2 regions of the Rhizobium sp. BK661 genome follow, and region 1 is predicted to be linked to the other one. Evidence: riboswitches for the same ligand, from Rfam matches in the RefSeq annotation. Region 1 holds a riboswitch; the other holds the start of a gene.

Evidence for each region. Region 1 has a riboswitch for thiamine pyrophosphate ahead of thiC (phosphomethylpyrimidine synthase ThiC). Riboswitches for the same ligand answer to the same signal wherever they lie in the genome.
Region 2: linked by a shared signal. The riboswitch ahead of thiM (hydroxyethylthiazole kinase) and the one ahead of thiC (phosphomethylpyrimidine synthase ThiC) in region 1 are both predicted to bind thiamine pyrophosphate.

Annotation. Positions count from the first base shown of each region.
Region 1 is NZ_JANTYT010000002.1:279,953-286,178, forward strand. Features, by position in the region: gene FHX16_RS07685 (ABC transporter ATP-binding protein) at 1-611, shown strand, start outside; gene FHX16_RS07690 (ABC transporter ATP-binding protein) at 611-1,603, shown strand; gene FHX16_RS07695 (four-carbon acid sugar kinase family protein) at 1,600-2,661, shown strand; gene FHX16_RS07700 (FadR/GntR family transcriptional regulator) at 2,680-3,450, shown strand; TPP riboswitch at 3,498-3,609, shown strand; gene thiC (phosphomethylpyrimidine synthase ThiC) at 3,703-5,529, shown strand; gene thiO (glycine oxidase ThiO) at 5,531-6,226, shown strand, end outside.
Region 2 is NZ_JANTYT010000011.1:59,994-66,219, forward strand. Features, by position in the region: gene bioB (biotin synthase BioB) at 1-198, opposite strand, end outside; gene FHX16_RS20895 (GntR family transcriptional regulator) at 398-1,021, opposite strand; partial or broken gene pmtA (phospholipid N-methyltransferase PmtA) at 1,137-1,755, opposite strand; gene FHX16_RS20905 (MBL fold metallo-hydrolase) at 2,134-3,018, shown strand; gene FHX16_RS20910 (hypothetical protein) at 3,979-4,530, opposite strand; TPP riboswitch at 4,877-4,972, shown strand; gene thiM (hydroxyethylthiazole kinase) at 5,023-5,826, shown strand; gene thiE (thiamine phosphate synthase) at 5,823-6,226, shown strand, end outside.

The DNA of each region.
Region 1 (6,226 bases):
AGGCCCGCCAGCGGGCTGTCGAACTGCTGCGGCTCGTTGGCATTCCGGGGCCGGAAGAGCGGCTGCAGGCCTATCCGCACGAGCTTTCGGGCGGGATGCGCCAGCGCGTCATGATCGCCATCGGCCTTGCCTGCAATCCGAAGCTCTTGATTGCTGACGAACCGACGACCGCGCTCGATGTGACCATCCAGGCCCAGATCGTCGATCTGGTGAAGGATCTGCGTGCCAAGCTCGGCATGTCTGTCGTCTGGATCACGCACGATCTCGCGCTGATCGCTGGTCTCGTCGATCGCGTCGCCGTCCTCTATGCCGGCACGGTTGTGGAAGATGCGCCGGTGGACGAACTCTACTCTCGTCCCAGCCATCCCTATACGCGCGGCCTTCTGGCCTCCATTCCCAAGCTTTCCGACGCCCCGGCAAGCCGGCTTTCTTCAATCGGCGGCACACCACCAGAGCCCGGTCGCCGGCCGAAGGGGTGCCCGTTTGCGCCACGCTGTCCGTTGGCCGAACCCGTGTGCCATGAGCGCGTGCCAAAGCTCGAGCCGCTCGCCGGAGCCGGGAATCATCGGGCCGCCTGTTTCGTTGTCCAGAAAGTGCAGGAGGCTGCGTGATGGGTGCACAACCGCTTCTCAAGGTCGAAAACCTCGTCAAGCATTTCCACGTCAAGCTCGGCGCCTTCGGCGAGCGTGCGGCGACGGTTTATGCGCTTGACAACGTCAACCTTGATATCATGGAAGGCGAGACGCTTTCCCTTGTCGGCGAATCCGGCTGCGGCAAGTCGACAACCGGCTTTACCATCCTCAACCTCTACAAGGCGACATCAGGCAAGGTCGTCTACAAGGGGCAGGATCTCGCGACCCTTGATGAGAAGCAGATGCGGCCGTTCCGCCGCGACCTGCAGATCGTCTTCCAGGACCCGTACTCGACGCTCAACCCGCGAATGACGATCGGCGAGGCAATCGGCGAGCCGATCCTGTTCCACAAGCTTTGCACCAAGGCGGAACTGAAGGACAGGATCGCGACGCTGCTGACCGACGTCGGGCTGCCGACCCGTTTTGCGCAGCGCTATCCGCATGAGCTTTCCGGCGGTCAGCGCCAGCGCGTGGTTATCGCCCGGGCGTTGGCGTGTCAGCCGAAGTTCATCGTCTGCGATGAGGCGATCTCCGCTCTCGACGTTTCCATTCAGGCGCAGATCATCAACCTGCTGCTCGACCTGCAGGAAAAATACGGGCTGACCTATCTGTTCATCGCCCACGATCTGGCGGTCGTACGCCATATCAGCACACGCGTCGGCGTCATGTATCTCGGTCGCCTTGCCGAACTTGCGACCCGCGAGGAGCTGTTCGAGAACCCGCTGCACCCTTACACCAAAGCGCTGCTCTCCGCCGTTCCGGAAACCGATCCGGAGCTGGAGCGTACTCGCAAGCGCCAGATCCTGCAGGGCGATGTGCCGAGCCCGCTTAGTCCACCGACCGGCTGCCGCTTCCATACCCGTTGCCCGATCGCCATGGAGGTCTGCAGCAAGATGATCCCCGAGTGGAAGGAAGCAAGGCCCGGCCATCTCGTCGCCTGCCATGCGGTCAACACGGAAACGAACGCATGACGCTTGAGGTCGCGATCATCGCTGACGATTTGACCGGCGCGCTCGACACGGGCACTCCGTTTGTCGATGCCGGTCTATCCGTCGCTGTCGCAATCGATGTGGATGCAATTCCCGAAGCGCTTCTGACTGGCTGCAACGTGGTTGTGGTCAACACAGCTTCACGAGCTCTCCTGGGGGAGGAAGCGGCGAGAAGAGCCACTGCTGCGGCGAAGGCTCTTCTTGCCGCCTCGCCGGGCATTGTCCTGAAGAAGATAGACTCCCGTCTCAAGGGCAATGTTGCAGCCGAAAGCGCTGCCTTGGCTGAAATTTTCGGTCACGGAGCCATCGTTGTGGCGCCTGCCATCCCCGACCAGCAGCGCTTGACCCGCGATGGCCATGTCTTTGGTCGTGGCGTAGCCGAACCCATCCCGATTGCTGAGCTCTTCAAGGCAAATGACGGCGAAGTGTTCGTGCGAGACGCCGAGACTGACAGTGACCTTGACCGACTGGTTGGCGAGTATGAGTGGAGGACGACGCTTGCTGTCGGCGCTCGCGGCTTGGGTGCTGCCTTTGCCCGAAAGATCGGGCAGACGGACCGACCACGCAAACCGCTTGCTGCATCATCCGAGACCATCTTTGCCTTTGGCTCTCGCGATCCGATCACGGCAGCACAAATGACCAAGCTGGAAGGGTCTGGCGCCCTGACTTCGACCATTGATGCCCCTATCGGAGCAGTGCCCCGCGAAGGGCAATTTACCTTGCCCCTGCTTCTGCGTTGCACGGGTGAAATAACCAGCGATGCAGCAGCAGTTGCCGACCGCTTCGCGAAAGGCGTAAAATCAGTCATAGATGCCACGCGCCCGGAAATGCTGATGGTCGGGGGCGGTGACACGGCGCTGGCGGTATTTTGTGAACTTGGAATTCGGGTCCTGATGCCGAAGGGCGAAATCGAGGCGGGGATTCCGTGGTTTGACGTTACGACTGCTGATGGCTTGCGTCTGCGCTGTGCGGTGAAGTCCGGGGGCTTTGGGAATTCTGATAGTTTGCTAAGACTGATTGCACAGAATCAGGCGGCATAAGCAATGCCGGCGGGGAGAATGAAGGTGGACGAAGCAAGCGGTGTATCGGCGAAAGCCCAGACGACCCCGGCAGCCAAGCCGGAGCGTGGCAAGGCCGTGAAGCTGGTCGATCGGGTCTTTGATCAGTTGCAGGAGCGCATTCGCTCAGGAAACTATCCTCCGGACTCGCGTCTTCCCGGCGAGCACGAACTTGCATCGATGCTCGGCGTCTCCCGCCCGATCGTGCGCGACGCCTTGGCACGGCTGCGCGATCAGGGAATCGTCTATGCCCGTCAGGGAGCCGGAACCTTTGTCAGCGCCCACGGTTCGCCGACCACGCAACTTTCCTATTCGCCGGTCAAGACGATCGCGGATATCCAGCGCTGCTATGAGTTTCGCCTGACGATCGAGCCTGCTGCCGCCTACTTTGCTGCCAAGCGCCGCGACGAGGCGGCGATCCAAAAGATTGCCGCTGCGCTTGCCGATCTGCGCGAGGCAACCAGCCACCAGCTTCATCGCACCGACGCCGATTTCACGTTCCATCGTGCGGTCACCGAAGCCGCCAACAATCACTACTACACAGCCTCGATCGACGCCCTGAAGGCACACATCGCTGTCGGCATGCACCTTCACGGCCTATCGCTTCTTGGTCCGCGTCAAGGCCTGGAGCAGGTCTACGAGGAACACAACAAGATTTACCTCGCGATCGTCGAAGGCCGCGCGGAAGACGCACGAGCCTTGATGAAGGCCCATCTTGAGGGCTCGCAGAGCCGCCTCTTCGAAGGCCGCGCTCTGGACCTTTCCATGTAGTTGCGGCAGTTGGCTTGACAGCTTTGCCGCTCTGGCTCTAACCTTTTCGCATTCACCAGGGGGGTCCCGGCAAGGGGCTGAGATACTGCTATCGCGCGCAGTGACCCGTTGAACCTGATCCAGTTCATACTGGCGTAGGGACGGTGCAAGCGCTCGAAGGCATTGGGTTCTCGCGTGGAATCCGTGCCGGCGTCTTTTCATCATTCCGGCTGATGACTGGGTCTCCAAACCTAAAACTTGGAGCCTCAAACCATGAATATTGCCGCAAAGAACATCCCCCCGACCGTTACAACGGGCCCGCTACCGGCCTCCCGCAAGATCTACATCCCGGGCGAGATCCACCCCCATATCCGCGTTCCCATGCGCGAGATCAGCGTCCATCCGACGTCAGGCGAGCCGCCGGTCACGGTTTATGATTCGTCGGGCATCTATACCGTCGAAAATGCGGACATCCGCATCGAGCAAGGGCTTCCGGAATTGCGCCGCAATTGGGTTCTCACTCGCGGCGACGTCGAAGCCTACCACGGCCGCCGGGTACGCCCGGAGGATAACGGCTTTGCCAGCGGCGAACGGTTGACGCCAGAATTTCCCGCCAAGCGTCAGCCGCTCCGCGCGAAGGACGGCAAAGCCGTCACCCAACTCGCCTATGCGCGCGCCGGAATCGTAACACCGGAGATGGAGTTCATCGCCATCCGCGAAAATCTCGGCCGCAAGGCGAAGGCTGAGGCTGTCAAGCGCGACGGTGAAAGCTTCGGCGCTCACATTCCCGATCACGTCACCCCCGAATTCGTCCGTCTGGAGGTGGCCGCCGGTCGCGCGATCATTCCCGCCAACATCAACCATCCCGAAGCCGAACCGATGATCATCGGCCGGAACTTCCTGGTGAAGATCAACGCCAATATCGGAAACTCCGCGGTTACGTCTTCGATGGCCGAAGAGGTCGAGAAAATGGTCTGGGCAGCCCGGTGGGGCGCCGACACCGTGATGGACCTCTCCACCGGCCGCAACATCCACAACATTCGCGAATGGATCATCCGCAACTCGCCGCTGCCGATCGGCACTGTCCCACTCTATCAGGCGCTGGAGAAGGTCGAGGGCATTGCCGAAAACCTGACCTGGGAGGTCTATCGCGATACGCTCATCGAGCAGGCGGAGCAGGGTGTCGACTATTTCACCATCCATGCCGGTGTCCGGCTTCACTACATCCCGCTGACCGTCAACCGCGTTACCGGCATCGTCTCGCGCGGCGGCTCGATCATGGCCAAGTGGTGTCTTCATCACCATCGTGAGAGTTTCCTCTACGAGCATTTCGAAGAGATCTGCGACATCTGCCGAGCCTACGACGTCTCATTCTCGCTCGGTGACGGGCTGCGTCCGGGTTCGATTGCCGACGCCAACGACGCCGCGCAATTCGCCGAACTGGAGACCCTCGGCGAACTGACGAAGATCGCCTGGGCCAAGGACTGCCAAGTCATGATCGAGGGCCCGGGCCATGTCCCGATGCACAAGATCAAGGAAAACATGGACAAGCAGCTCGCCGTCTGCGGCGAGGCGCCCTTCTACACGCTGGGACCACTGACGACAGATATCGCCCCCGGCTACGACCACATCACCTCGGGCATCGGTGCCGCGATGATCGGCTGGTTCGGCACGGCAATGCTCTGCTACGTCACGCCGAAGGAGCATCTTGGCCTGCCCGACCGCAACGACGTGAAGACCGGCGTCATCACCTACAAGATCGCCGCCCATGCCGCCGATCTCGCCAAGGGGCATCCGGCCGCTCAATTGCGCGATGACGCCCTGTCGCGCGCTCGTTTCGAGTTCCGATGGGAGGACCAATTCAACCTGTCGCTCGATCCGGAGACGGCCCGCAGCTTTCACGACGAGACGCTGCCGAAGGAAGCCCACAAGGTCGCGCACTTCTGCTCCATGTGCGGCCCGAAATTCTGCTCGATGCGGATATCACACGACATCCGCGCCGAGGCGCAGAAGGAAGGGCTCGACGCCATGGCGGCGAAATACCGCGAGGGCGGCGATCTCTATATGCCGATCGACCCCATCGAACAGTCGCGTGACTGAGATGCATGTCCTCGTCAAAGGGGCCGGCGTTGCCGGCCTTGCGGTCGCGCACGAACTCAGCCTTCGTGGCGCCGACATCACCGTTATGGATCCAGGTTCTCACCAAGCGGCCTCATGGTTTGCTGGTGGTATGCTTGCGCCCTGGTGTGAGTGTGAAAGCGCCGATGAAGCCGTCTTGCTGCGCGGCGGGGATGCCATCGACCGTTGGGACACAATGCTGCCTGGCGAGGTCCAGCGAAACGGAACGCTGGTCGTTGCTCCAGCGCGTGACCAAGGCGAACTTGATCGCTTCGCCGGCCGCACCAGCGGCCATGAATGGCTGAACGACGAACAAATCTCTGCATTGGAACCGGCTTTGGCAGGCCGCTTCCGACGCGCGCTTTTCTTCCCGCTGGAGGGCCATCTCAATCCAAGGCGGGCGCTGGGTCTGCTGCGAGAAAAGCTGATCGCTCGACGCGTCAAATTCATCGACCAGATGAATGAAACCACCGGCTACGACGACATCGTCGATTGCACGGGCGCAGCGCGCATAGGGCAGATGAGCGGACTTCGTGGCGTTCGCGGCGAGATGCTTTATCTGGACACTCAGGACGTTGCCCTCGCCAGACCGGTGCGCCTACTGCATCCCCGCTTCCCCGTCTATATCGTTCCGCGTGGAGATGGCTTGTTTATGGTTGGCGCCACCATGATCGAGACG
Region 2 (6,226 bases), on a different contig from region 1:
GCTGCAGTAACCGCAGTCCTCGGCGCATCCACCGGTCTTGATGGACAAAAGCCGGCTCATCTGAATTGCGTTTGGATCAAAGGTCTCGCGATGGATCTGCTGGGCGCGGAAAACGAGATCGTTGAAAGGTAAATTATAGATAACACCAGCCTCGTCGTAACCGATTTTTACCCTGATCGTCGCGTCCGCCTGCTCCATGCGATGCCTCCCTTCGATATTGATAGATAGAATCCATAATTATCTATAAAATGAAACGAGACGACTATGTGCAACAAACCAGCCGAAGAATTTCGGCAGTGCGAAATCAACCTGAGCGGGATTTGAGGCGCGCGTTCTTGAGCCGGCCAGGCCCAGAGCAATGGTTCCAGGGTGGGGTTAACAACCCGCACGTCGCAAGTCAGCGCTGAATGGGACCTATCCGCTGCACATGCCGTTCAAGAACGACGACGGCTTGACTGACTTCACCTTTTCGAAGGTGGTCGAGGATCAAGTGGTGATCGAGGTCGATCCGCGGGATCCATACCGCGCCATAGGTCGCAAACGCGTAGCGCGAACCCACCATCTGGAGATCATCGATTGTTGCCAACAATCGCGGCATTTTGCTTGGAGCCAGCAACAGGTGGTGGAAGCGCCGATTTGCCTCGTCCCAGGTTCGCGCGTCGCGTGCGGTATCACCAGCAATCATCGCCGCCATTGCTTCGTCCATGATGGATGTCGTCAAGTTCGGCGCGGCTTGCCGCAACGCCAGTCCCTCGAGGACCGAACGCATCAGCGCGGCTTCCTCTACGGCGGCCCGGGAAAAGCTTGCAACGCGAACGCCCCGGCGGCTCTCGCTAATGGCAAGCCCTTGGGCCTCGAGCCGGCGGAATGCTTCTCGCACCGGTACGTGACTGGTGTCGAACTCGTCGGCGATGTGGTCCTGCCTCAGCTTGCTCCCAGGCTCAAGTGCACCTGTAATGATGCGGTCCGCGAGAACGCGGCTAATGCGATTGGCAATTGTGTCCTCAGTGGCAGCGGTCATCATTTATAGATAAAAGCTGCCAGGCGCGCTGTCGAGCGTGCCTGACTATTGACCCACTGAAAAGAGAAGTTGGTGGTGCGGCCTCGAGCGGTGAAGGTCCGAAGGTCGTTCGTCGTTAGCGAGGTGGTCCCGATTTATTCTGCCCCTGCTTCTTCGCATACATCCAAAGCTGCGCGGGTGGAATGTTTCCTCATCATGAACGCGAGGTGGCGGACCTCGTATCCCGCGGGCAGCGCGACGACGGGGGACAGCAAGCCATAGGTTATCTGGACGACCGGCCTGCCCGCCGGGACGCGCTCGAGGAGGTCGAGGACGAGTTCCCGCCGCTTCTCCGGTGGCAAGTGCAGAAGCGGTATAGCTGAGATGACAGAGTCAAATTTGGTTTTGCGCTGCGCTCCCAGCGTAAGATCGAGGGCGAAGGCGTCGCCACATCGCACGTCGACTGCAGGGAACTGCTCGCGGAGATGGCGACAGAATTCCTGCGAATACTCGATCGAAATAAGATTCCTTGGGAGAACACCACGTTCCAGGATTGCCTTGGTGGTGACCCCCGTCCCCGGTCCGAGTTCCAGTACGGGAAGTCCGGAGCCCGGCTAAATGATGCTCGCCATTTTCGTGGCCGTCGCAACCGAGGTTGGGGTAGTTGCGCCCACCGCTGTACGGTCGCGCTTCCATCCCCTCAAAAACTCGATCTCATCCCTGAACTTCAAACTCACCCGCTGCCGTATGCTCACTGTTCGACTCCGCTCGTGTTTTAGTGATCGCGAACAGATATTCCAAAATCGACAAATGCAAGTCTCTTACCGGCGTTTTCAGTTCGAATTTGTCATGCTCGCGTCAACCCAATCTGCAGAAGGCAAAAAAATCGCCTCGCCTTCGACCAGCGCACGAGGATAGTGAGACCGCGCGACCACCGTCGCCCGTATGGGAGGAAATATTGCCGTCCACTAGAGGCGGCCGGCCAGGTCGAGGCCGTCCGTCGTCCCACACTCTTCTTGCGGCCGACCAAAGCTGCTCGGTCCCGATATGTTGTGTTCACGACAATGAGAGATGACCAAAGCTGTGATGAGACGTACAAGACATCTGCCGCCACAAGTACAAGGACCTTCGGTATGTCTTCGACAAGAGCTTCATTCGCTTTGACGTCGTTCGCAGCCCTTACCGTCGCTGCTGGCGCCTCCGCCCAGATGCCTCCTCAGCAACCCGACTTCAAAGCCTTCAGGATAGGTGCTCTTGAGGTCGTGGCGTTGCACGACGCTGAATTTGTGCGGCCGAATGATGGCAAGATATTTGGTGTCTCCCACACAGTTGGGGAAGTTGGCGACGTCCTCAAGGCCGCAGGCGTCCCAACTGACACCGTAACCCTCAGCGTCGACGCGCTGCTCATTAAGGAGCCGGGGCGCGTAATATTGGTCGACACCGGGGTGGGTGGCGCACTGGAGAAGTCTCTCACTCAGGCTGGTATCAAGTCGGAAGACGTCACCGACGTCCTGATCACGCACTCGCACCCTGATCACATAGGCGGTCTCGTCAGAGACGGGAAGCTTGCCTTCCCCAAGGCGACGATCCGCATGTCCTCGGCTGAATGGACGTTCGCCAAAAAGGACACACAACTCGCCGATATCATCAAGGTCATCAATAGCCACGTGCAGACGTTCAAACCAGGTGCAAAGGTCGTGCCGGCAGTCGTCTCGGTTGGACTGAAGGGTCACACGCCCGGGCATGTGGGCTATGAAATCGCGTCAGGCAAAGAAACGCTGCTCGACATCGGTGACACGGTGCACAGCTCGATCATTTCGCTCGTGAAGCCTGAATGGCCGGTTGGCTTTGACAACGATCAAAAAGCCGCCGAGAAGAACCGCATCGAGACCTTGAAAAAGCTGGCGAAGTCAGATCAGCTTGTCTTTGCACCACACTTACCATTTCCAGGTGTCGGCCACATCCAGGCCGACGGCGACCACTTCAAGTGGGTGCCGGGTGTCCCGGAAATGAAATAGCAACAAAAGACGCGGCAGCATGTCTTCCGGACTGCCGTGCTGATGGACGCGTGCGGTACGCATGGTTCCCTTCAACGAGACTGAGGGCGGATCGCCGTTGCGCGGTGGCATTCACAGTTGAGACAGAGCCGTCGAGGACGTCGCGGACACCCCGCCTCGGCGAAAAAATACGCTGCGAAATTCGTGGACGTGACAGTGATGCCGCTTGGGAGAAACGCACCCTTTGCAGTGATTTGGATCTCGTGGACGTGGGTTGCGCCCACTTCGACGATCTGACGGCAGGGCCGAAGGGCAGCCTTGGATGCGCCATATTCCTAACGAAAGTTGTGGGTGCGGAGCGCAGTGATACTCAGGGATCGTCACAACCGGCGCCAGACAAAGGCATGCCATTCCGAAGCATGGGCGTCAGATGTGCCGGGACCTCATTGAAGTCGAATCGTGCGGACTGGTCCGGCGGAAGATGGAGCTATATAGCGTTACTCGGCGTATTTAGTGATCCCCAACAAGGACGGCCACCTTCACGGAATGCGTCCTGCGCGTCGATCTCGCGTTCGGCGAGAAGAGTATATCGCTTCAGGCCGTGTCCCTGCGCAAAGGTGCACGAGTCGCACCTCTTGTCGCCAGTCTTTCGATTTGAAAAGCTTCGAACAACAGAGAGTCTTTTGCACGGTGAGAGGTCGCCGAAACATGGCGTTTTGCGACAGTAGCCCAAAGCCACTTCCTGGAAGGAACTATTGATCCACTCGACGTTAACGCCTTGGTGTCTTTCGCCTTCACGTCCGGACAGCGCGCTTCCCTGGAGGAGTATTGAATCCAGCGCGTGCGCGATGCCATGGTATCATGCTCGCCCCTGGAGGCATCATGAGGGCGACTGACGAAACTCACACTGTGCGAGCCCGTGCAACCGCTTCCTTGCGGTGATATTCGCCGCCAACTTGTATGGCCTGCAACGCTCGTGGTCTAGGCCGATGCGTCAGATTTGGGTTTGCGTCCACGTCTTGCCGCGCCCGGTTGCGGGGCGGTTGTTGCTTTCGTCTTCGAGGCTGGTTTCGCACGGGAAACGATTGTCTTCGTTGTAGCAGAGCTTGCTGTCGCAGCGGGCTTGGACGGTTTGTCCATTGACTTGGCACCCGCCGACTTGGCTGCATTCAGGAACCCGACCCGCCGAAGCCGGTTCTGTTCGAGCGCCTGCTGGAAGCCAACGTCGTTCTCTGCGTGATAGGCAAGGTCATCGAGAAACTCGGCTACATCCGATGTCGATGAGACGACGACATAGCTCAGGCCGTGGCCTGCATCGACGGAGTCTCGACCGACCGTAACGCCGAACCCGCCCGGTACCTTCTGAAACCACGTTGAACGCCACTTGCTAAAGCCAGATGTGTCGCGCTCGTATTCCTCTAGATAGGCCTTCTGCTCAGCCACTCGTCCGCGAAATACGTCAACGATGTTTTTGGCACCTGGAGTCGGCTTGGTTGCCTTCTTGGTAGACCACTTTTCAAGGAAATTAGCCATTGATTGCATCTCCACTCATGTTGAGGCATCAGAATGAGAAGACTGTCTTTCAATAATCGTTGAATCTATGCAGTTCTGTTAGAAGTCAATGCATTCAGTTGCGCAGACTGCATAGGGGCGATCTCGATATACACCAACTCTTCCTTCCCGCAGTTGCCGAACACGCGGTGGCAGCTCCGACAGGTCGATATCTGCGAGCTTGGTGCTGGCATGTCTGCTTCGGTGAGACTTTGAGACAGTCCGCGGTGGAGTGCCCGACGCATCCGTTTACGGGCAGTCTCTCGTGTTCGTTTCGCCATGTGCATTTAGGGGATGACAGGCGCTCTCTTCTCTGCGAGAAGCTTGGCGTGAGAGACAGGGGCGCCACCGTCTGGTTGGCTGAGACGTACCCTTTGAACCTGAACCGGATAATGCCGGCGGAGGGAGTCGCTCGGGATCCTTCGCTTAATGCATTGGTCTCAGCGCCTTCCTTCCCCGATCGAAAGGCGAACCATGCTGTTTCAAATCCCACCTGGGACATTGCTGAACGAGCTGCGAGAGCATGTTCCACTTGTCCATTGCATCACCAATTACGTTGCCATGAACATTGCTGCCAACGTCCTTCTGGCAGTCGGGGCCTCTCCTGCCATGGTGCATGCAGAGGAGGAGACCGCCGAGTTTGCCAAGATTGCCGGGGCACTAACGATCAACATAGGTACGCTATCATCCGGGTGGCTGCGTGGCATGGAGGCAGCTGCGATTGCCGCGAGGCAATCTGGCAAGCCATGGGTTCTCGACCCCGTCGCCCATTACGCAACGTCGTTCCGCCGTGCTGCTGCCGACCGACTCATCGAGCTCGGTCCCACCATCGTCCGCGGCAATGCCTCCGAAATCATCGCTCTTGCCGGGGGTGCTTACCGAGGCAAGGGCGTCGACAGCGGGGACGGCGTCGAACACGCTGAGTATTCTGCCCGGCTGCTTGCCGACAGGCACGGTGCGATCGTCGCGGTAACGGGCGCCGTAGACTTCATCACTGACGGGAAGCGCGCGGTTCGCATCGAAGGTGGCTCGGAATTGATGCCGCAGGTGACAGCACTGGGTTGCTCATTGACCTGCCTTGTCGGGGCATTTGCGGCTGCGCGACCCGACGTGCCGTTCGATGCGACGGTTGCGGCCCTTGCCACTTTCGCTGTTGCCGGTGAACTGGCGGCCAGCAGGTCTCAGGGCCCGGGCTCTTTTTCCTGGCGGTTCCTGGACGCGCTGGCAACGGTTGATGGGCCTTGTCTTGATCACAGCGCAAAGGTTGCGGGCGCATGAAGAACCTCGATCTTTCTTTCTATCTTGTCCTTGATCCAGACCTTTGCGCTTCCTTCGGGCTCGTGGCGACAGCGCTTGCTGCAGTTGCCGGCGGGGCGACCGTGGTTCAGTTGCGCGACAAGCGAGCTGCCACCGATCAAATCATCGAAACGGGCCGCGCGCTGAAGATGGCCTTGTCGGGCACAGGTGCGCGATTGATCGTCAATGATGACGTCGAGGCTGCGCTCGCGGTCGGTGCAGACGGCGTCCATGTCGGTCAGGACGACATGGATGTCCGCCTGGCACGCGCCCGCATTGGGCCCGACATGGTCCTCGGACTATCCGTGGAAACGCAGGCATTGGCAGAGGCGGTAGATCCAACAATTGTCGACTATGCCGGGATCGGCCCGGTGTTTGCGAC